Regions from separate parts of the Pseudoalteromonas sp. UG3-2 genome, predicted to be linked through region 1. Evidence: predicted binding sites of a transcription regulator. Region 1 holds the regulator's gene; each other region holds the start of a gene.

Region 1 (5,156 bases):
GTCTAGCTTATCAATGAGCTTATCAATCGCCGCATACATGTCTTGATGCTCGGTTGATGCAAACAGCTCACCGCCGTTGACGTGTAATGTTGCCTCTGCCTTTTGTACCAGCTTTTCAACATCAAGGATCACGTGAACGTTATTTATATGATCAAAATGCCTCTCTAGCTTCGCAAACTTGTTGGTGACATAGTCTCGTAATGAGTCTGTGATTTCTACATGGCGACCAGTTAGATTTAGTTGCATAAGCATTTTCCTTCTTGGTTTTTTACGTCTTAAATCAAGCTTTTGCGTTGATTTGACGGTGGAATGGCTAGGGATTCACGATATTTTGCAATCGTACGTCTCGCTACCTTAATTCCTTGCTCAGCTAAAATATCTGCAATTTTGCTATCGCTTAATGGCTTAGCGGTATTTTCTGCAGCTATTAGCTTCTTGATGAGCGCTCTAATCGCGGTAGATGAGCACTCACCGCCGTTTTCGGTACTTACATGGCTAGAGAAGAAATACTTTAACTCAAAGATACCACGAGGCGTATGCATATACTTCTGGGTGGTGACACGAGAAATTGTAGACTCATGCATATCAACCATCTCAGCGACATCATTAAGTACCATAGGGCGCATTGCCTCAGGGCCATGTTCAAAGAATGCCTGTTGTTGTTGGACAATGCAATTGGTTACTTTTAATAAAGTATCATTACGGCTTTCTAAGCTTTTAATAAACCACTTAGCTTCTTGTAAGTGGGAGCGAATAAATTGGCTATCAGCACTAGAGCGAGCGGTTCTAGACATGGCCGCATAATGGTCATTAACGCGGATTTTCGGCATAGCATCTGGGTTGAGTTCAACTACCCAGCGACCTTTTACTTTTTTTACCGAGACATCAGGAATGACGTACTCAGGCTCTTCACGAATAATGCTGGCGGCCGGTTTGGGGTTGAGGCTATGAATAAGAGTCATCACCTCTTTCAACTCAGCTTCTTTGAGCCGGGTTTTTTTCGCTAAAGTACGGTAATCTCGGCTCGCCAACAGATCGATGTGCTCGGTAAGGATCATTTTGGTTTCTGCCAGCCAAGGCGTCTCTGGTGCAAATTGGTTAAGCTGAATACACAAACACTCTTGCAAGCTACGCGCGGCAACACCGACAGGGTCAAACAGCTGCACACGCTTGAGTACGGCTTCCACCTCGTCTAATTCTATCGGTTCCTCTGCTTCTGCGTCATTAATGCTGTCGAGAATGTCTTCACAGCTTAGGGTAAGTAATCCTGAGACATCTACCGCCTCAATGATAGCAATAGCAATGGCTCTATCCGTGGGACTAAAAGGAGTGAGCTCTAATTGCCACATCAAATAGTCATGCAGCGACTCAGACGTTTCTCCTTGATAAACATTATCATCATCAGGAAGAGGTGCAGAGCTGGCAACAGGGGCTGCACTCATATACTCATCCCAAGTGACGTCCATGGCTAAGTCATCGCTGACCGTGTCTTTACTCATGGCGGTATCAGAATCGAGCTCATAATCACTGACAGGCGCTTCTTCCTGAGATGCTTGACCTTCGTCTGCAGCGGATTTTTCTTGGTTGTTTTGCTCCAAGCTTTCGGTATCAGCGTTTTCACCTTCTTCCACTTCTAGCAACGGATTGCTATCCAGTGCTTCTTGGATTTCCTGTTGCAAATCCAACGTACTGAGCTGCAGCAAGCGAATCGCCTGTTGCAGTTGTGGAGTCATTGTAAGTTGCTGCCCCATGCGCAGCTGTAATGATTGCCTCATGTATCTTTAACAATCCCTTTTAACAGTTATTATTACTACGTCTTAACTATAGCTTGAATTGTTCGCCTAGGTAGACATCTCTTACGGTTTGATCGGCTAAAACGTGTTCTGGCGTACCTGATGCGATTAATTCCCCATGTGAAACAATATAAGCTTTTTCACATACATCAAGGGTTTCCCTGACATTATGATCCGTAATTAGCACGCCAATGCCACGATTTTTTAAGTGTTCAATAATGGTCTTTATATCTAACACCGAAATGGGATCAACACCAGCAAAAGGTTCATCAAGGAGAATAAATTTCGGGTTGGCCGCCAGTGCTCGGGCGATCTCTACTCGACGTCGTTCACCACCAGACAATGCCATTCCCTGTGAGTCGCGAATATGCTGGATATTAAACTCATCTAATAGTTCATTGAGTTCGGTTTCGCGTTGGGCCTTGGTTAAGTCCTTACGGGTCTCTAAAATGGCCATTAAGTTTTGGTATACGGAAAGCTTACGAAAAATCGAGGACTCTTGGGGTAAATAGCCGATCCCCATTCGGGCACGGCTGTGCATTGGCAATAACGTGATGTCTTCATCATTGATGCTAATTTCACCTTTGTCGCTAGGCACTAAGCCTACGATCATATAAAACGTGGTGGTTTTGCCAGCGCCATTAGGCCCTAATAAACCGACAATGCTGCCAGCTTCAACGCTTAACTCAACATTTTTGACCACCTGTCGGCCTTTGTAGCTTTTGGCAAGCCCCGTTGCTGTTAATACGCTCATGGATTGTTACCTTGCGATGGTTCTTTTTCTTTTTTGTTTTCATCGCCCTCATTAACCGGCACTAATACCGTTCTGACCCTGGAGTCTTGTTGTCCTGAACGTTCTGCGCTGATCAGTTGTTGTTCAATATCATAGGTGATGACCTGAGCATTAATTTTTTGTCCTGCTTGGCTAATTTCGGCGTCACCGGAAATGACTAGCGTCAGTGCTGCGACGTCGTAACGAATTTCATTGGCTTTAGCCTCTAATAAACTACCATCCGCTTGCTTTTCACTAAAAATAGCTGGGCTTCCGGTGGCAACCAATAATTGTTTGTTGGTGCCAAGCTCTGCGCGACGATGGACCTCTAGGCGGTCGGCTTGGATTTTTCTGTCACCATGGATAATCACCACGTTTTGCTCAAAAATACCAATGTTGCTCTGTAGCTGGGCTTGCTGTCTGCCGGAATCAATGATGACTTCATTTTGCTCCGCGGCGAGCGCGCTGGTAGCGGCAGCTAATAAGCCTAAAAAAACGAGTTTGTTCATTACTTTACTGGTCATAATAAATTGTCTTAGTGTGATTGATGAGTTCGATCACTTGGTTGTGTAAATCCGCATGCAGGCCTTTTCCGGTGATCTTAACACTAGGACCTGTAATAATGACTGGATGTTCCGACTTCATCAATTTTTGCTTAATATCGACTCTGACATTATCGGCGTTAATATCGCTTATCATGGCGTTTGGCACTAAGTTTTGTGCTAGTACCTGGCCCTCTAAAATCAGGGTGTTGTTTTCATATAACGTGGCTTCAAGGGCGCTAATGCGCCAATTTTGCTCGCCGTTGTACAAAGTGAAAATGGGTTTCTCAAAATGGCTAAAACCAAGGTCTTGATAGAGTTCCATCTTATCTGCCGTGACTTGGTAGTTGAGCAAGCCATTTTCACTGTAGGTGGTTTGTTGTAATGCGGTGGCGACATAGTCAGGTTTAGCCAGCGGCTCATCTCCTTGGCTTTTGCGGCTAGTATCTTGGTTGAACATGGGAGACCACATCCACACCATGATGGCTGCGAAAACAATAAGTAAGATGACACGAAGTACGGTCATGCACTGACACCTTTGGTGGTTAGGCTATGACCTTGGCTTAACATCAATAAGTCGGTGAGCTCTCGCACTGCGCCAAAGCCCCCTGGCTGCAAGGTAATGTAATCTGAAATCTGTTTAATCACCGGGTGAGCATCGTTGACCGCTACAGCAAAACCCACTTGCGCCATTACTGGCAAATCTGGGCCGTCATCGCCTATGTAGGCAATGTCACTGTCGCTTAGATTGAGTGTGTTTTTCAGTGCTTGATAGGCTTGCAACTTGTCCTCTTGGCCTTGATAAATGTGCTTTACATTCAAGCTAGTCATACGCTGCTGAACAATTTGTGAATGGCGACCGGTAATAACGGCCACTTCAACGCCACTGTCAATGAGCGCTTTGACGCCAAATCCATCTTTGGTATTAAACGCTTTTAGTTCTTCGCCATTATTGCCTAAGTATATGCGACCATCGGAAAAAACACCGTCAATGTCGCAAATAAGTAATTTAATTTTGCTGGCTTGCTGCCAAGCGGACTCAGATATGGGCTGATATAAATCTTTAAACTGCATTATAACACTCCTGCTCGCAGCAAATCTTGAGTATTCAAAGCACCAATCGGGCTGTTGTTATCATCCACCACAATTAAGCCATTGATGCGCTTTTTTTCCATAATATTAAGCACTTCAGCTGCCAACATATTGGCTTTCCCGGTGGTGCATTTGGCCGTCATTACTTGGGTGATGGGGGTGCTATGAATATCGATTTTTTGCTCGATAATACGACGCAAGTCACCATCGGTAAAAATCCCTTTAAGGCATTTGTGGTCATCGATAATGGCGGTCATACCTAAGCCTTTAGCTGACATTTCAAATAAGGCCTCTTTCACTGTACTGAGCTCATGGACCATAGGGATAGTATCCCCGCTGTGCATCACATCATTGAGTGTCAGTAGTAAGCGTTTGCCAAGGCTGCCACCAGGGTGAGAAAGGGCAAAGTCATCCGCGGTGAAGCCTCGTGCTTCGAGTAAAGCGACCGCCATGGCATCGCCCATCACTAAGGTCGCTGTGGTGCTGGCCGTGGGCGCTAATCCTAGTGGGCACGCCTCTTTAGACACTTTAACACAGACATGCACCGTGGCATTTTTCGCCATCGTTGATTCTGGGTTTCCGGTCATGGCAATGACCGGGGCGCCAAGGCGTTTGATCACCGGTAGAATTGACACCACCTCTTGGGTTTCCCCTGAGTTGGAAATCATGACAATGACGTCATCCGCAGTGATCATGCCTAAATCGCCGTGACTGGCCTCTCCTGGGTGCACGAAAAACGCTGGGCTGCCAGTGCTGGCTAGGGTCGCGGCTATCTTGTTACCAATATGGCCCGATTTTCCCATACCAACGACAATAATTCGACCCTGACAATTAAACATGAGTTCACAGGCTGCAGCAAACTCTGAGTCGACAAAACGCTGCACTTCTTCGATTGCAGCGAGCTCGGTTGCAAAAACGTGCTTGGCAGAAGCAATGAAATGATGTGTTGACACAGCC
Region 2 (5,156 bases), 1.2 Mb from region 1:
CTTACTGGGTGAGAAGAAAAAGGTAGCTAATTATACGGTGGCGCAATCGGGAGAGTATAACTGGCTACAGCTGAGTATTTCTTTGGTTTGGGATAACGACCAGCAGCCTAAATACTACGTTATGCATATCCAAAACATCACCAGTTTACTGTTGGCTAAGCAAGAGGCGGAGCGTGCGACACTGGCAAAAAGCCGCTTTATTGCCAATATTAGTCATGAAATTCGCACCCCCATTAACGCTATTTTGGGATTGGCGGATATGATCCAGAGTGACTCGCTGAGTAAGCTGCAGCAACAAAAGCTCACTCAGCTTTCTGGTGCCGCCACCGAGTTGCTGACCATGCTCAATAGTATTTTAGAATTTGCCAAGGTAGAGAGCCACCAGGGCACCATTGTCCATGAAACCTTTCAAACCAGCCAAGCACTCAATGCCATAGAGTCACTGATCAAACCCTTGTGTTTACAAAAAGGCTTAACCTTTGCAATGACAGTGGACCCTGAAGTTTGGCCTTACCTTTATAGTGATGAGGATAAAATTAAACAGATCTTAGTTAACTTACTGAGTAATGCCGTGAAATACACAGGCAAGGGGACCGTTGGTTTAACGATTACTCAGGTTAATGATGAAACGGCCAAGCAGACCCTTAAGTTTGCCGTATGGGACACCGGAGTGGGGATCAAAGCCGAGCAAATAGAGCACTTATTTGATGCCTTTACTCAGGGGGATGAAAGCTTTACTCGAAAACATGAAGGGATCGGCTTAGGGCTGGCCATTGTGAAACAAGAAGTGGCACTACTTGGCGGTGAAATTCAAGTAGACTCCACCCCAGAGCAGGGCAGCTGTTTCTATTTTGAGCTGCAACTGGATAAGGGCGCATGCCCATTAGTGGAGCCGAAAAAAGACGTGTTTTGTTTGCTCAGTGATGAGCCGCTTCCGAGCTATTTTACCGGTATTGCTGCCACTGTCTCGTTATCAGAGTGGCAACAACGACCGCGAAAATTAGAAAAGCCCATTTTGGTGGTGCCGCCATCATTGACTGAGCAAGTCGCCAACGCCAATTTAGCCAGCTCAGCCATTGTGCTTCATGGTGATAACGAGCTGCTTGAGCAGAGCAATAACATTGTGCTAAATCAAGCCGTGTTTTACCAAGCCGCTTATACTTGGTTAGCTGAATATGGTCATATGACGCAAGCGGCTGAGCAAGGGTGTGCTCAGGTTGCAGGGATTTTATGTTTAATTGTTGATGATAACCGACTTAATTTAGATATTAGTGAAAACATGCTGGCGCATAACGGCATTACTACGGTGGGGCTGTCTTCTGCCGAGCAACTGAATTCAGTGTGCGAGACACTGCAGCCCGATATTGTGTTAATGGATATTCACATGCCAGACATTGATGGCTATCAAGCGACACAGTTGTTACGTCAGCGCTGGACAGCACAGCAGCTCCCTATCATTGCTCTGACGGCCAATGTCAGCAAAGAAGAAAAAAATAAAGCCATGGAAGTGGGCATGAATGACTACTTAGTCAAACCCATTAATGGTGAACAGACATGCAAAGCGTTAGCAGCAGAATTAAGCGAAGAAGTCATCAACCTGGAGCCTTTTTTTGATTATGAATTTGCTTTGTCACAAATGATGCAAAATGAGCGCTTCTTACAAACAATGCTAGATAAGTTTGCTAAGCTTTGCCGAGAGTATCTAGATAAACTCGCTGCTGTGGAGCAGGGGGAAGCGCTATTCGAGTTGGCTCATGGCATTAAAGGAGCCGCAGCCGGGCTTGGCTTTAAACGCCTCGCAAAAGCCGCCAAAGACTTAGAATCACGCAGTAAAACACTAACAATAATAACGAGTCGCACAGAGCTTGCTGAACTAGAAAAGGCATTATCTCAAGTTATGTGCTTCATCGAGCTAAAAAAGGTAGCCGTTGAAGATGCAGCCAGTTGAAAATATCTTAATTATCGATGATGACCCAATCAACACTATGGTGTTAAAAAACACCTTAGGAGAAGACTATCAGCTTTGCTTTTCTACTGCTCAAGAGCTTGATCTTAGTATATTGCAGCAGCACAGTATTGATCTGGTGATATTAGGTGTGCTTATTACCGAGGGGGGTGGTTTTACTGTTCTTGAAACACTCAAAAAAGACCCGGTAACTTACAGTATTCCAGTGATTGTGATCTCCTCCAGTGTGAGTTTTAAAGATGAGGCTCGAGGCTTACAACTGGGTGCGGTTGATTATATTACGAAGCCATTTAACCCCTTAGTGATTAAAGCGCGAATTAAAAACCATCTGGCTATAAAAAAGAAAAATGACTTATTAGAAAAGCTCGCTGCCGTTGACGGTCTCACCGAACTGCCGAATCGCCGTTATCTTGATGAGCAGATGCACCTGGTTTTGCAACAGGCTAAAGCACAGCACCGTAGTTTTGCGGTGATGCTGGTGGAGGTGGATTATTTTAAGAAATACAATGAGCACTATGGCTATATGCAAGGTGATGAGTGCTTATTTAAAGTGGCTAGAGCTTTAGAGTATGAAGCGAAACAGTGGGATGTAACCATAGGCCGCTTTGATGGCACGCGGTTTGCGCTGGTGTTGTCTCATGTCGACGTCACAAAGTTAAAAGGCTTGGCGCAAGCGCTACAAGCTGCGGTAGCTGAGTTAGCGGTGCCACACCAAACTTCGCCGATTTGTGCCCATGTGAGTGTCAGTATTGGGGTTGTGCATGTAAATGAGCATGCGGGTCATACGCTGGAAAAGCTAGTTGCTACGGCGGACAGCGCGCTGGCAAAAGCACAAGCTCAACAGCTGCCATTGTTTATTGCTGCCCTTGAGCAAAATAGCGGGATGCTAAGTTAACTGGCACCCCGCAGCAGAGTGAGCTCTGTTATTTAATTTGAGCGAGGGCATTGTCGCCGTAGCCAATCAGTTTTTGGTTTTTAAATACTAGCGGCGTACATTCGTCTTTGGTTACTTTGCCATCTGAGTGCTTGCTATTTGTGGCGTAGTATAAAACCTGGTAACTGTCACCGTCTTTGCTTACCAGCTCAGTAAAGTTTGGTGTCTTAAACAGCTCTTTCACTGTTTTAAAGTCAGCGCCCACTTCAAGTTCAGAAATTTTCTCACGGTTTTGTTTTTGTTGATGCTGCCAGCTCGATGAGTTGTAGTCTGATGCCCAGCCATGATCAACCTCGCCATCAGACACAGCCACGATGCAACCTGATAGAAGTGTAGAGCTAAGCGCAGCGATGAGTAATACTTTTTTCATTGTTATTTCCTTTGTAAATGACCCACCCCATGAGTGGGGAAATGATTTCGTTAATGAGTTTACAGCAAATAGTTTGCCAAAAATTTAAATATTTTAAAAACAATGTGTTAGCCGTTTTGTTTGCTGGTTGAATTTATTTTCCCACTAACTATTAGCGAAATTCATCAACAAGTTGAGGAGTTTCGCTAATGTACTTTAGGCAACTCGGTTACGCTGCTCGCCTTGCTTAAACGCCCGAATATTAGCGGCAATTTCATTGACCAAGCGGATAATGGCTTCTTGGCTTGCCCAGGCGGTGTGCGGTGTTAATAGTAAATTGTCACCTTGATACTGCAGCAATGGATTGTCTGGCTGTGCCGGCTCTTGCGAAAGCACATCGACGGCGGCACCAGCGATTTGGCCTTGTTGTAATGCTTGTGCCAGATCGTATTCATTAATGATGCCACCGCGAGCGGTATTTATGATCACGGCGGACTCTGGAATAAGTGCTAAGGTGTCGGCTGCAATTAGGTCGTTGGTTTCACTGGTCAATGGACAGTGCACTGAAACAATATCAGCTTTAGCTAATGCTTGTGTAAACGCTTGGCGTCCAGAACGCACTTCAGTGGCCCCTTTGCGCTCTGCGATAATGACATTGGCACCAAAGGCGTCGGCAACGCGAGCAACGGCTTGACCCAGCGCACCATAGCCAACAATAACAAAATTTTTGTTATGTATTTCGGCAATGGGGTAATCTAAACGACAAAAGATATCGCTTTGCTGCCAGCGTCCCGCTTGGCAGTCTTGCTGGTAGCGGTGAATATTAGTAAGTAGGTTACCCAACATAGTAAAAGTATGCTGAACCACCGATGGCGTTGAGTACCCAGCAACATTGGTAACGGCAACTTGTTGCGCTTTGGCGGCATCCAAATCGACGTTATTGACGCCTGTCGCGGCCACACAAATTAGCTTAAGCTTGGCAAGTTGTGCTAATGACGTGGCATCTAGCTTAACCTTATTGGTAACAATCACTTCTGCGTGCTGACATCGTTCCAGCAGTTGCTCGCTGTTAGTCGTTTGATACACAGTGATCTCTCCAAGCTGAGAAAGTGCGCTAAGATCTGTGCCTGCTAGGGTTTTGGCATCGAGTACCACAATTTGCATTATACCTGTCCTTTACTTGACTTTAGAGTTAACTCTAAGGTTTATACTATCATCGTTGACTAAGATATTCTTGCCAAACCGGAGGTGTAAAGTGATTAAAATAGGTGAGTTGGCAAAACGCTTAGGCGTGTCTACCGATACTTTGCGGTATTATGAGGCCAATCAGTTATTACAGCCGCAAAGTCGAAGCGCTTCCGGTTATCGCTTGTATGACGAACAAAGTGAAAAACAGATGCGCTTTATTCTACGCGCTAAAGAGGTTGGCTTTAGCCTCAAAGAAATACAAGATTTACTTAAAATTCAATTTCAAAAACAACAGCACAGCTGTGAGGAAGTGAAAGCGTTGACAATTGCCAAGCGTGATCAAGTGAGAGCGCGGATTGCTGAGCTGACAAAGTTTGAACAATCACTGTCAACTCTGGCACAGCAATGCTGTGGTGGCGAAGAACCGGCGGTCAGCTGTTCCATTTTAACTGCCTTGGAGGCCCTTGATGAGTGAGTTATTGCTAAACTTCTGGCAACTTTTTTTAGTATCAGCACCTTGGTTATTACTGGGGTTAATATTGGCAGGGTTGCTCAATGTCTTTATTCCCAAAGATCTACTTCAGCGACACTTAGGACAAGAGGGGTTTTGGACCACAGTCAAGGCTGCCTTGATCGGCGCACCTATGCCATTGTGCTCTTGTGGAGTAATACCTGCCGCCGTTGGACTTAGGCGAGCTGGTGGCTCAAAAAGTGCCACT
Region 3 (5,156 bases), 710 kb from region 1:
ATGTTGATGTAGAGAATCGCGTAGTAACACTTAACGGACACGTCAGCAGTGAAACTGAGCGCGACTTAGCTATACAAATCGCAAAAAACACCAATGATGTTAAAGAAGTAGAAAGTAACATCCGTATTTCTCGTGACTCGTAATTTAACCGCCAGCAAACGAAAGGGAGCAGATGCTCCCTTTTCATTACAAAAAATAAAGGAGTAAAAATGAAAAAACTAGCAGTTGCAAGTGCGTTAATCGCCGCGTTTGGTATGACTTCAGTGAAAGCCAACACTCAAAGCGACTATGAAAGTGACGATTACCAAATTTACACTGGTATTGGTTACGGCCAGTACTCATTCCAGTGGGATGACAGAGAAAATGACACTTCTTTTGATGAAGACGCAGCCATGCTGAAAGCCTACGTTGGTACCAAAATCACCCCCTATTGGAGTATCGAGTTAGGCTACGAGAACTTTGATGAAGCCAGCGATATAGATAGCTCAGCAGAATTGGATGGTGTATCACTTGCGACTAGATTGAGTTTGCCTTTGAACGAGCATTTTTCCGTCTATGCTAAAGGCGGTTGGCTCGAGTGGAATGCCGACATCCATACAGATATCCCTGTTGTTGGCCGTGTTTCCTCAGAATTTGATGGTGGTGACTGGCTCTATGGTGCAGGTCTAGGTCTTAAACTATCTGACCATGTGAACATGAGAGTTGAATACACTCGCTACAAGCTTGAAGAAAAAATTGACCCCGATATGGATGTAGCTAGCCTATCGGTAGAGTACTTGTTTTAGTACAGACACACCTCAGCAAAACATGCTTTGGTTGTAATAAACCAGGTTTATCCCTTTGACCCCTTTTTAGCGCCTATTTTAGGCGCTTTTTTTATTTTAAGACTGTTTATTATACCTTAAACACCGTTACCTTAGCGTTTAATCGCTCCGCTAGTTCTGATAAAACAAGACTGGCATCGGCATTACTTTTTGCACTTTGCGTCACTTCTGCAATACTGCTAGAAAAATCATTAATGTTTTGGCTAATTTCAGCTACCACCGTCGTTTGTTCTTCAGTCGCAGTAGAAACTTGTATATTCATGGCAACTATCTCTTCTACGGCTTCATCTATTTGTGTCATTAGTTTTGCAGACTCACCTGCGCGCTCAACACCACTTGAAGCACTTTGCTGGGCACCTTCCATGGAGGTCACTGCATTTTGCGCCATATGCTGTAGCTTAGATATCATATCGCGTATAGATTCGGTGGCTTTTTGGGTATCGTGTGCCAGCTGTCTAACCTCATCGGCTACCACGGCAAAACCACGTCCAGATTCACCAGCTCTGGCCGCCTCAATGGCGGCATTTAAGGCCAATAAGTTAGTCTGCTCTGCTACTCCTTGGATCATAAGTACCACTTGATTAATTTCATTAGATTGTCCATTAAGTGCCTTGATAAGTTCAGCATTTTCTTTCACTTCCTTGGCCAGCTTTTCTATGGCTGCAATGTTTTGCGAAATAATCGTCTTTCCTTGCCGAGCAAGCCCTGCTGACGTTTCAGCTTTATTAGCGGTATTCAGTGCACTGTTTGCGACCTCTTGAATAGCACTACTCATTTGTGTTGCTGCAGTTGCTATCATCTGTGTTTGCTGCTCTTGCGACTGCGAACTTCCCGCAATGGCTTGACTAATATCGTTAAGTTCTCGTGCTGTCCCCGACAAACTGGCGACCATATCCACCAAGTTTTCTACTAGGTTATGTAAGTTTGCCACCATTGAGTTAAAGTCTTTGGCAATGATACTAAGCTCATCTTGCCCTTCCACTTCAACTCTTTGAGTTAAGTCCGCGTCTTTAGCTATGATGCCAATTCGATTGCGTAATCGGCTTAAAGGAGTATTGATGGATCGGAAAATAAGCAGGCCAACAATGCTCATCAGCACAATAATCACAACCGATGAGGCGATCATGACGGTTTGCGTCGTGCTTGCTTGAGACTCCGATATATTGCGTAAGTTATTAGCTTCTTCCAGTTGTAGTTCAATTAGCGCATGATAGCTCTCACTTAGCGGATCGAAAGCAGCATATAGATCAGTAACAAATTGAGCATAAGGTATATCCATAAATGTGTTGTTATTAACCTTTTGAGTGTACGATTCTAATAGCCGAGTAACAGCAAGTTCAGCTTCCTCCGCATCCTGAACTAGCCGCTGCTCTATTGGTGTTAACTCCGTACTCAAATATCGTTGCCACTCTTTCGATGCTAGGTTTTTTGCAGACTCGATTGTAGCTAATGCTTGTTTGTCTGATAGCTGTTCGCCTCTAAGTTTATGAAATGTATCCACGATTACCACTGCATAATTATCAGAAACAACTTTTATTTGCTTCAAAGGCAGCACTCTGTCATCGTAAAGATGATTAATATTACTGCTTAAATTTGATAGGGTTATGACGGTGAATATGGTGGCAATGATAAATAATACTGCAGGAAGTCCTGACAAGGTCAAAAGTCGACTCTTAACAGATAGAGAGTTCAGCATAAAATGCACATTTATTGAAGTATTAGATAATTAAAGTATTATCTATAGTTAAAAATTTACAATATTAATTACAAATAAAAAAATACTTTCGTTACTTGTCATAGCTAGGAAATGTGCTAGAGATGTATGATCACCACATTGGTCGTGTGCACCGTCCTGTGTCATCTCATAAAAAAGGGAAGCCAGATAGCTTCCCTTGTAGACAAACTCTATATCAATTAACAGTCTTCGTCTTTAGTGTCCATATTTTCTTTAACATCTTCACATGCATCTTCAACGCTGTTGCCTACTTCTTCTACGGTCTCGTCGATGCGCTCACCTGCTTCTTCCGCAGGGCCTTCGCTACAGCCAAAGAGCGTTAAAATTGCTATAAAACCAAATACTTTTGCCAGTGTAATTGCCATTCTCATCATTATCTCCTTACTTTGAAAATTATTTATTACCTAGATGTTTTCGCCTTTTTTGCTTTGCCAAAAATAAACGAGATCACCATAAATGCGATAAAAACAAAAAATAAGATTTTAGCCATTCCTGCTGCGGCGCCTGCAATACCAGAAAAGCCTAAAACTGCAGCGACCAACGCCAAAAATAGAAACATCAAAGCCCAACTTAACATTTTGACCTCCTATGCTGTCATTTCTTGCAGCTGTTTCATTTGATCATGACACCCTTGCATTCGCGACTGGATATCAAGCAATACGCTCTTACACTTAGGTGGTAGTTCACGCTGCAAAGACTTGTTCACTTTTTCAAGCACCTTATCTTCAACTTCTTCAAGCTGCGAAATATAGGTATGCTCTTTATCTGTGCTGATTTTACCGACTAATTTGGTGTATGCTTCACGAATTTCCACGCTGGTTGCCGAATCAGTTTCTACCTCGCCATCATCGATTAGTACGAATGGCTGAAGATCTGAGATAGCTTGAGCTTTCGCCACTATCATTTGGTCAAAAACGTTATTTAATTTAAGGTTGTCTAATTTTTTCTTTGCTTCGGTATAAAAGTCAACGCCACCGTTAAGTACTTTAATAAGTTCTTTCAATGGCTCCATGTCATAATTTGAATTTGCCATAACTCACTCCTTAAAAAATAATAGAAAAATATTTTTACCTAGTCTCCTTTAACTATGCACTTCTGATGCCAAGTTGTAATACACTGTTTATAAATGTTTTTTTCATCCCCCTCACACTTTTGGTGAAAATATTACAGTGCGACTGTAAATAATTCCTGTGTGATTTGCCCACTCTATATTGCTGAACTCCAATACAGATATATAGATAAGTACATCAATATACACTGGCTATACTTTTCACTTATCTATAACCGCCAGAGCTAACTTATATACTTTTCAGTCGCAATATAAATCCCCCAATGCTCGATATTCATACTCTATACGTTATTACAGCATGATTATTTTGAACGCCTCACTTGATAGTATTCATTAACGATTCAACTGAAATTCATAATGGCAGTAATTTTTACAATCCTTGTGACATTGTTATTCAGTAAATCTTGCCGTTAGGTCACTGAAAAAAATTAAAGGTTATAAATATCAAAAGCTTAAAATATGGCATAGACGATGCAAAAGTCATTGTGACAAAGCATAAAAGGAGATACGTTATGAAGAAGACACTAATTGCATCACTATTCTTAACATCGCTGTCAGCTACCTCTGTAATGGCAGCAGGCAATAACTGGGAAGCTGAAGCGGCAGATGCTTGGATTGATGGTAAAGCTGAGGCCACCCTGCTTTTTAATGGCGAGCTAAACAATTTTGATATTAATACCGACGTTCGTAATGGCAAGGTCATTTTAACAGGCGAAGTGGAACGCTCTGTAGATAAAGAGTTGGCTGAAGAGTTGGTACTTGGTATTGATGGTGTAACGGAAGTGGATAATGAGCTCACTATCGTAGACATGTCGGACAACCAAGACAAAGCAGCCATGGAACAGTCCAGTGGTGAGTTCACCGATATGAAAATAGCCACCGTGATCAACTCACGCTACCTATTTGATACGGACATAGACAGTACAGGCATTGATGTCGAGGTGGAACAAGGCAATGTCACTCTCACAGGGCATGTTGAAAGCGATGCAGAGCGTAAGCTAGCTGTGCAAATTGCGCAAAATGCCAATGATGTCGCTAAAGTTGAGAGCAATCTTGAGATCACCAATAACATGGATAGATACAGCGACTCGTAAAGCTTAGGCCTGGGGGGCTCCCCCCCTGAAAATATTTCCCGCTAATGTGATCGATCTTGGTTATGTTGGCTATATATTAAACAGCATTTTAATTTGTGCCTCCAGTTCCATTCCCTTTGACTGGTTTTTTTAGCGTCACTGCCAAGTGGCGTTTTTTTTCGTCCAAGATTACTGCCTATCTCCTAACTTTTCTATTTTTCTTCTTATGCCTTTAGCGATTTTGTAGATTTGCTCTGTAACTTTTACATTGGCCAGTAAAAAACTACAAGCCGCCTTCAAAGCAAAACAGTAAACACTTGTTTTAAATAAACTTTTTATTGGCAAGTCCCTTGCATTTAATAAGTTGAACGTAACGAATAAGGAGCTGTTTATGAGTAATCAAAGTCAACAAACTGCAACTACAAAGCGCAAAACAAACGGTCATGACTCAAGTC
Region 4 (5,156 bases), 1.2 Mb from region 1:
AGCGGCATAGTAAGGTAAGCGGTTGGCAGCTTTTACCGGACCCTCTCGTTTAATGCCAATGTCCGTAGGTGATACAAGAACCACACCATTTAAATACAGCCATTGATTGTTTTGCATGGCATGAGCTAAGCCAGATACTCGGGTCGTACCATAGCTTTCGCCAATCAGGTATTTTGGCGATAGCATGCGTTGGTTACGGTGAATAAAGGTATTCAGCCATTCAGCCAAATACTTGATATCTGCATTGACGCCAAAAAACATGTCTTTTTGTTGTGCTTTACTGGGATACTCGCCATCTTCGTTTTTCAGCACCCGTGAATAACCCGTATTGACTGGGTTGACGAAAACGATGTCAGCCACGTCTAGCACAGAGTATGGGTTATCTTTTAGCCCATAAGGTTGTAATGGGTAGCCTTCGTCATCAATTTTTAATACCCGTGGTCCAGTATAAGCAATGTGCATCCATACTGAAGCTGAGCCTGGGCCACCATTGAAAGAGATCAGCAGTGGGCGTTTGCTCATGTCTTTGACTTTGCTGCGCTTGTAGTAGGTGTAGTGCAGGGTCGCCACGGCATCGCCGTCATCATTCCACACTGGTTGAGTACCGGTAGTGGCGGTGTAATTGATCCGTTCGCCGTTAATTTCAGTACGATGTTCAGTTGTTACTTTGTGATCTATCTCAATCGCTCGCTGATGTTCGTTTGCTAAACTAGGTACAGATAGCAAAGAGCAGCTGACGAGTAATAATGGCAGAAGTTTTTTCATTATTCCCTCGGTGTTTGTTTTGTTATTTACGCATTAAAGAGGGATTTTGCCTGAATTTCAAAGTCATTGAGATAAAACCAACAAAACAGACGGTAGGAATGGCGTTAATAAGGTGACATGTTTCCTTAAATTGCAACGCAATTGGTTTTTTTTAGCGCAGATTTCGCGTATATTTAATACTTATGTTCGTAGTAATAAAGTATTTAGCCTCGTTAAATTCTTGTTTCACTGCTTTATCGTAGTATAGGTAATCGATCCCATTTATTAGCACCTGTTGGTAAGCACACATAACAAACTGTGTTCACACATCAATTAAAGCCATACGTTAACCCTTGGCTTTGCTTATGGTGTATTTGCTCCCGCCAAACCTGCTGATTAGATGACATGATCGATAAAAGAGATTTCACTCCATGCAAAGAGTTTTAATTGTTGAAGACAGCAAAGTGGTGCAACAGGTGTTGCGGCACCTCACCGCACTGCACCTAGATGTCGAAATTGATTTTGCTTGGTCCCTCAAGGAAAGTAAGGCCTTTTTAGCCCAGCACCAATATACTTTAGCGCTGGTGGATTTAACCCTGCCCGATGCCATGGATGCCGAAGTGGTGCAGCTCACCCTCAGTCATGATATTCCCACGGTAGTATTGACCTCAAAAATCGACGAGTACAGCCGCCAGCAAATGCTGGAGATGGGGGTGGTCGACTATGTCATTAAAGATAACCGCGATTCTTATTTGTACGCCGTCAAACTGGCCTCACGCTTATTGCGTAACCAGGGATGCAAAGCTTTGATTGCAGATGATTCGGTCATCAGTCGTGCGGTGATGCGACAAATGCTAGAAAAGCAGCTATTTACGGTATTGGAGGCAGAGGATGGTGAGCAAGCGTTAGAGATGCTCAGCGCAGATCACGATATCAAACTGTTACTGACCGATTTTGCTATGCCCACCATGGATGGCTTTGAGCTGGTGAAGTCGATCCGTAATAGTCGTGGTCGTGACGAACTCGCTATTATCGGTTTATCTGGTGCAGGAAGCCACGGTTTATCCGCTAAATTTATCAAATATGGGGCCAATGACTTTTTAGCTAAGCCCTTTATGAATGAAGAGTTCCATTGCCGAATCATGCAAACCATGGAACAGCTGAATCTGATTGCAGAAATAAAAGAGTATGCGCACCGTGATTACCTAACTGGGCTCTATAACCGCCGCTATTTTTGTCAACAGGCAGAGCGGCTAATAAAAGCCAAGCCAAGCCAGTATATTCTCGCACTGCTTGATCTTGACCACTTTAAAGCAATCAACGACCGCTTTGGTCACGAAAGTGGCGATGAAGTGTTAAAGCAAGTTGCCGATTTATTGCGCAGTGCGTTTGGGCACTACGTGGTTGCCCGTATTGGCGGCGAAGAGTTTGCTTTGCTCATTCCTAGTTCCGATATGGCAGTGGCGACACAGATGCTAGAGGATTTTCGCAAGCGACTGGCTGAGCAACCCTTTAAGCTGGTCGAGGACAATCACCATTGCACCATCAGTATTGGTCTGGCTGCTTGCCAAACTAAGAGCTTGAGTGAAGTGATGCGTAAAGCCGACAAAGCCCTATATCAAGCCAAAGAGCGACAAAGAAACTGTGTGATGGTGCATTAATCATTTGCCGTTATTGCGACGCACCAAAGCAGTTCAGCGCTCGGAACAATGCACCTATATGGTGCATTTTTTATGCGTTTTATTCTTTCGATATTTATAACCCTCTGTAAATAAACAAGTAAAAAGGTTGGCACAAAGGTTGGATTACTGCTCTTAACAGGATCAACTGTCCTAAGGGGACTCAGCATGAAAATGATAAGTGCAATAATAAAACCATTTAAGCTTGATGAGGTACGTGAGGCGCTCGCCGATCTCGGGATCGAAGGGATGACGGTGGTAGATGTTAAAGGGTTTGGTCGTCAACGCGGCCATACCGAGCTCTATCGCGGCGCCGAATACCAAGTTGACTTTATTCCAAAAATAAAAATCGAGATAGCCACCTTAAGTGAAAACGCCGAGCGCGTGGTAGAAACACTGACCAAGGCAGCGTATACCGGCAAAATTGGGGACGGCAAAATCTTTGTATACGACCTAGATCAAATCGTTCGGATCCGCACTGGCGAATTCGACGAAGCGGCAATTTAAGGGGTGACCGAACGATGGAAAACACAATAATAGAACTACAATTTTCGTTAAACACGTTTTACTTTCTTATTTCTGGGGTGCTAGTGATGTGGATGGCAGCGGGTTTTGCCATGTTAGAAGCAGGCTTAGTGCGCTCTAAGAACACCACTGAAATCCTTACTAAAAACGTCGCTCTGTACGCCATTGCTTGTACTATGTATTTGCTGATTGGCTACAACATTATGTATGTAGATAACGCTGAAGGAGGTGTCTTACCAAGCCTTGGCGCGTTAATTGGTAGCCCGTCAGCCGATGCCGATCATGCATTGCAATCGGACTTTTTCTTCCAAGTGGTGTTTGTGGCCACTGCGATGTCGATTGTCTCAGGGGCCGTGGCGGAGCGCATGAAGCTATGGGCCTTTTTGGTTTTTTGTGTGGTATTAACCGGCTTTATTTACCCGCTTGAGGGCTATTGGACGTGGGGCGGTGGCTTCCTTGCTGAACTGGGCTTTGTTGACTTTGCTGGCTCTGCAATTGTGCACGGTGCGGGTGCTGCTGCGGCGCTTGCCGGGGTGCTGCTGCTAGGCGCTCGCAAAGGAAAGTATGGCAAAAATGGTGAAATCTACCCAATCCCAGGTTCTAACATGCCACTTGCCACATTAGGTACATTTATCTTGTGGATGGGCTGGTTTGGTTTTAATGGCGGCTCGCAACTGTTTTTAGCAGATAAAGAAAACGCCATAGCGGTAAGTCAAATTATGTTGAATACCAATGCTGCTGCAGCAGCAGGCGCTATCGCTGCATTACTGGTATGCAAATTAATGTGGGGCAAAGCGGATTTAACCATGGTATTAAACGGTGCTTTGGCCGGGCTGGTCACTATTACGGCTGAGCCGGCTTCACCAACACCAATGCTGGCCTGTATTTTAGGTGCTTTAGGTGGTGCATTAGTGGTATTTAGCATTGTCGCTCTGGATAAAGCAAAAGTAGATGACCCGGTAGGGGCTATTTCGGTGCACGGTGTGTGTGGTGCTCTTGGGGTGATGATGGTGCCATTTTCTAATGCCGATGCCACCTTCCAAGGTCAAGCCGTTGGCTTAGTAACGATTTTAGGCTTTGTTTTCGTCGCTTCCTACGTTGTTTGGAGTGTATTGAAAGCCACTATGGGGATCCGTGTGGGTGAGGAAGAAGAGCTCAGTGGTATGGATCAACATGATTGTGGCGTCGATGCCTATCCCGAGTTCGTGACAGTTCGCGGACAGTAGTAACTGCATTACAGCAATTGGCTCTCGGTCAATATTGTAAAATTCTCGTTGTCTAAACCAAGTGGGCGCTCAGGTGCCCACTTTTTTGTGCTTTCAGCAGTTGTTAATTTACGATACCCTACCATCTGGCAATGTTTGACGTAGTTTTACTTGGACCATGACGGATAAAAATAATCGCAACAGCAAAAAAAAGCCAAGCAACAAAGCTAAAACCCCACGAAAAAAGACCACCAAAGCAACCACTCCGTCGCGGTTACAACGAGCTAAAAGCCGAGTTTTAAGTGCCATCTGGTCGTTTTGTTGGAAGGGCAGCATTGCCGCACTGTTTTTAGTCGCCATTTATGTCATTTACCTCGACGCTAAAATCAGCCGTCAATTTGAAGGCAATAAATGGGAGCTGCCAGTTCAGGTCTATGCCCGGGCAATGGCATTTTCGCCGGATCAGTTTCTTAATGAAGATGAAGTGCTGTGGGAGCTGGAGCGTTTAAACTACTCCTTAGTAAACCGCATTAGCCGCACCGGTCAGTATACTGTGCAAGGCCGTACCATTACCATTTATCGTCGTGCCTTTGAGTTTTACGATGGCCCTGAAACGGCACAAATATTTACCCTTAATTTTGCTGGCAAAAAGCTAGCAAGTATCGTTGCTGCCGATGGTAGGCGCATTAACCGTGCCCGATTAGAGCCCGTGCAGATCGCCCGTATTGGCAATGAAACCCGCCAAGACAGAGAATTTGTGCCGCTGGAAAAGTTTCCGACCATTTTTAAAGAAACCTTATTGGTGGTGGAAGACCGCGGCTTCTACGAACACCACGGTGTCTCACTATGGTCCATCATGCGCGCCTTATATGCCAACATCAAAGCGGGTAGGACGGTACAAGGGGGGAGTACTTTAACGCAACAACTGGCTAAAAACTTCTACCTCACCCGCGAGCGCTCATTGATACGGAAAATAAACGAAGCCTTTATCGCCTTAATTTTA

What was found. Region 1 encodes sigma-54, which starts transcription at its own class of promoters, with help from an activator protein. Its sites were predicted from a motif close to GTTGGCACGNNNNTNGNNT; they were not measured.
Region 2: a site for sigma-54 is predicted at 3,333-3,351, ahead of R3P39_RS17340 (DUF3192 domain-containing protein). Genes of this name have one in related genera too.
Region 3: a site for sigma-54 is predicted at 3,647-3,665, ahead of R3P39_RS08945 (PA2169 family four-helix-bundle protein). Genes of this name have one in related genera too.
Region 4: a site for sigma-54 is predicted at 2,532-2,550, ahead of R3P39_RS17435 (P-II family nitrogen regulator). Genes of this name have one in related genera too.

The regions. Positions count from the first base shown of each region.
Region 1 covers NZ_JAWLJU010000002.1:1,956,892-1,962,047, reverse strand. The annotation lists gene hpf (ribosome hibernation promoting factor) at 1-246, opposite strand, end outside; gene R3P39_RS11945 (RNA polymerase factor sigma-54) at 276-1,775, opposite strand; gene lptB (LPS export ABC transporter ATP-binding protein) at 1,822-2,547, opposite strand; gene lptA (lipopolysaccharide transport periplasmic protein LptA) at 2,544-3,089, opposite strand; gene lptC (LPS export ABC transporter periplasmic protein LptC) at 3,079-3,633, opposite strand; gene kdsC (3-deoxy-manno-octulosonate-8-phosphatase KdsC) at 3,630-4,181, opposite strand; gene R3P39_RS11920 (KpsF/GutQ family sugar-phosphate isomerase) at 4,181-5,092, opposite strand.
Region 2 covers NZ_JAWLJU010000002.1:3,149,276-3,154,431, forward strand. The annotation lists gene R3P39_RS17330 (PAS domain-containing sensor histidine kinase) at 1-1,948, shown strand, start outside; gene R3P39_RS17335 (diguanylate cyclase domain-containing protein) at 1,935-2,861, shown strand; gene R3P39_RS17340 (DUF3192 domain-containing protein) at 2,890-3,270, opposite strand; gene R3P39_RS17345 (D-2-hydroxyacid dehydrogenase) at 3,466-4,413, opposite strand; gene zntR (Zn(2+)-responsive transcriptional regulator) at 4,505-4,912, shown strand; gene R3P39_RS17355 (SO_0444 family Cu/Zn efflux transporter) at 4,905-5,156, shown strand, end outside.
Region 3 covers NZ_JAWLJU010000002.1:1,249,188-1,254,343, forward strand. The annotation lists gene R3P39_RS08920 (BON domain-containing protein) at 1-143, shown strand, start outside; gene R3P39_RS08925 (outer membrane beta-barrel protein) at 210-785, shown strand; gene R3P39_RS08930 (methyl-accepting chemotaxis protein) at 895-2,520, opposite strand; gene R3P39_RS08935 (hypothetical protein) at 2,739-2,930, opposite strand; gene R3P39_RS08940 (DUF1328 domain-containing protein) at 2,960-3,136, opposite strand; gene R3P39_RS08945 (PA2169 family four-helix-bundle protein) at 3,146-3,592, opposite strand; gene R3P39_RS08950 (BON domain-containing protein) at 4,141-4,722, shown strand; gene R3P39_RS08955 (hypothetical protein) at 5,093-5,156, shown strand, end outside.
Region 4 covers NZ_JAWLJU010000002.1:3,169,838-3,174,993, forward strand. The annotation lists gene R3P39_RS17425 (S10 family peptidase) at 1-765, opposite strand, end outside; gene R3P39_RS17430 (diguanylate cyclase) at 1,176-2,405, shown strand; gene R3P39_RS17435 (P-II family nitrogen regulator) at 2,592-2,930, shown strand; gene R3P39_RS17440 (ammonium transporter) at 2,945-4,174, shown strand; gene mrcB (penicillin-binding protein 1B) at 4,332-5,156, shown strand, end outside.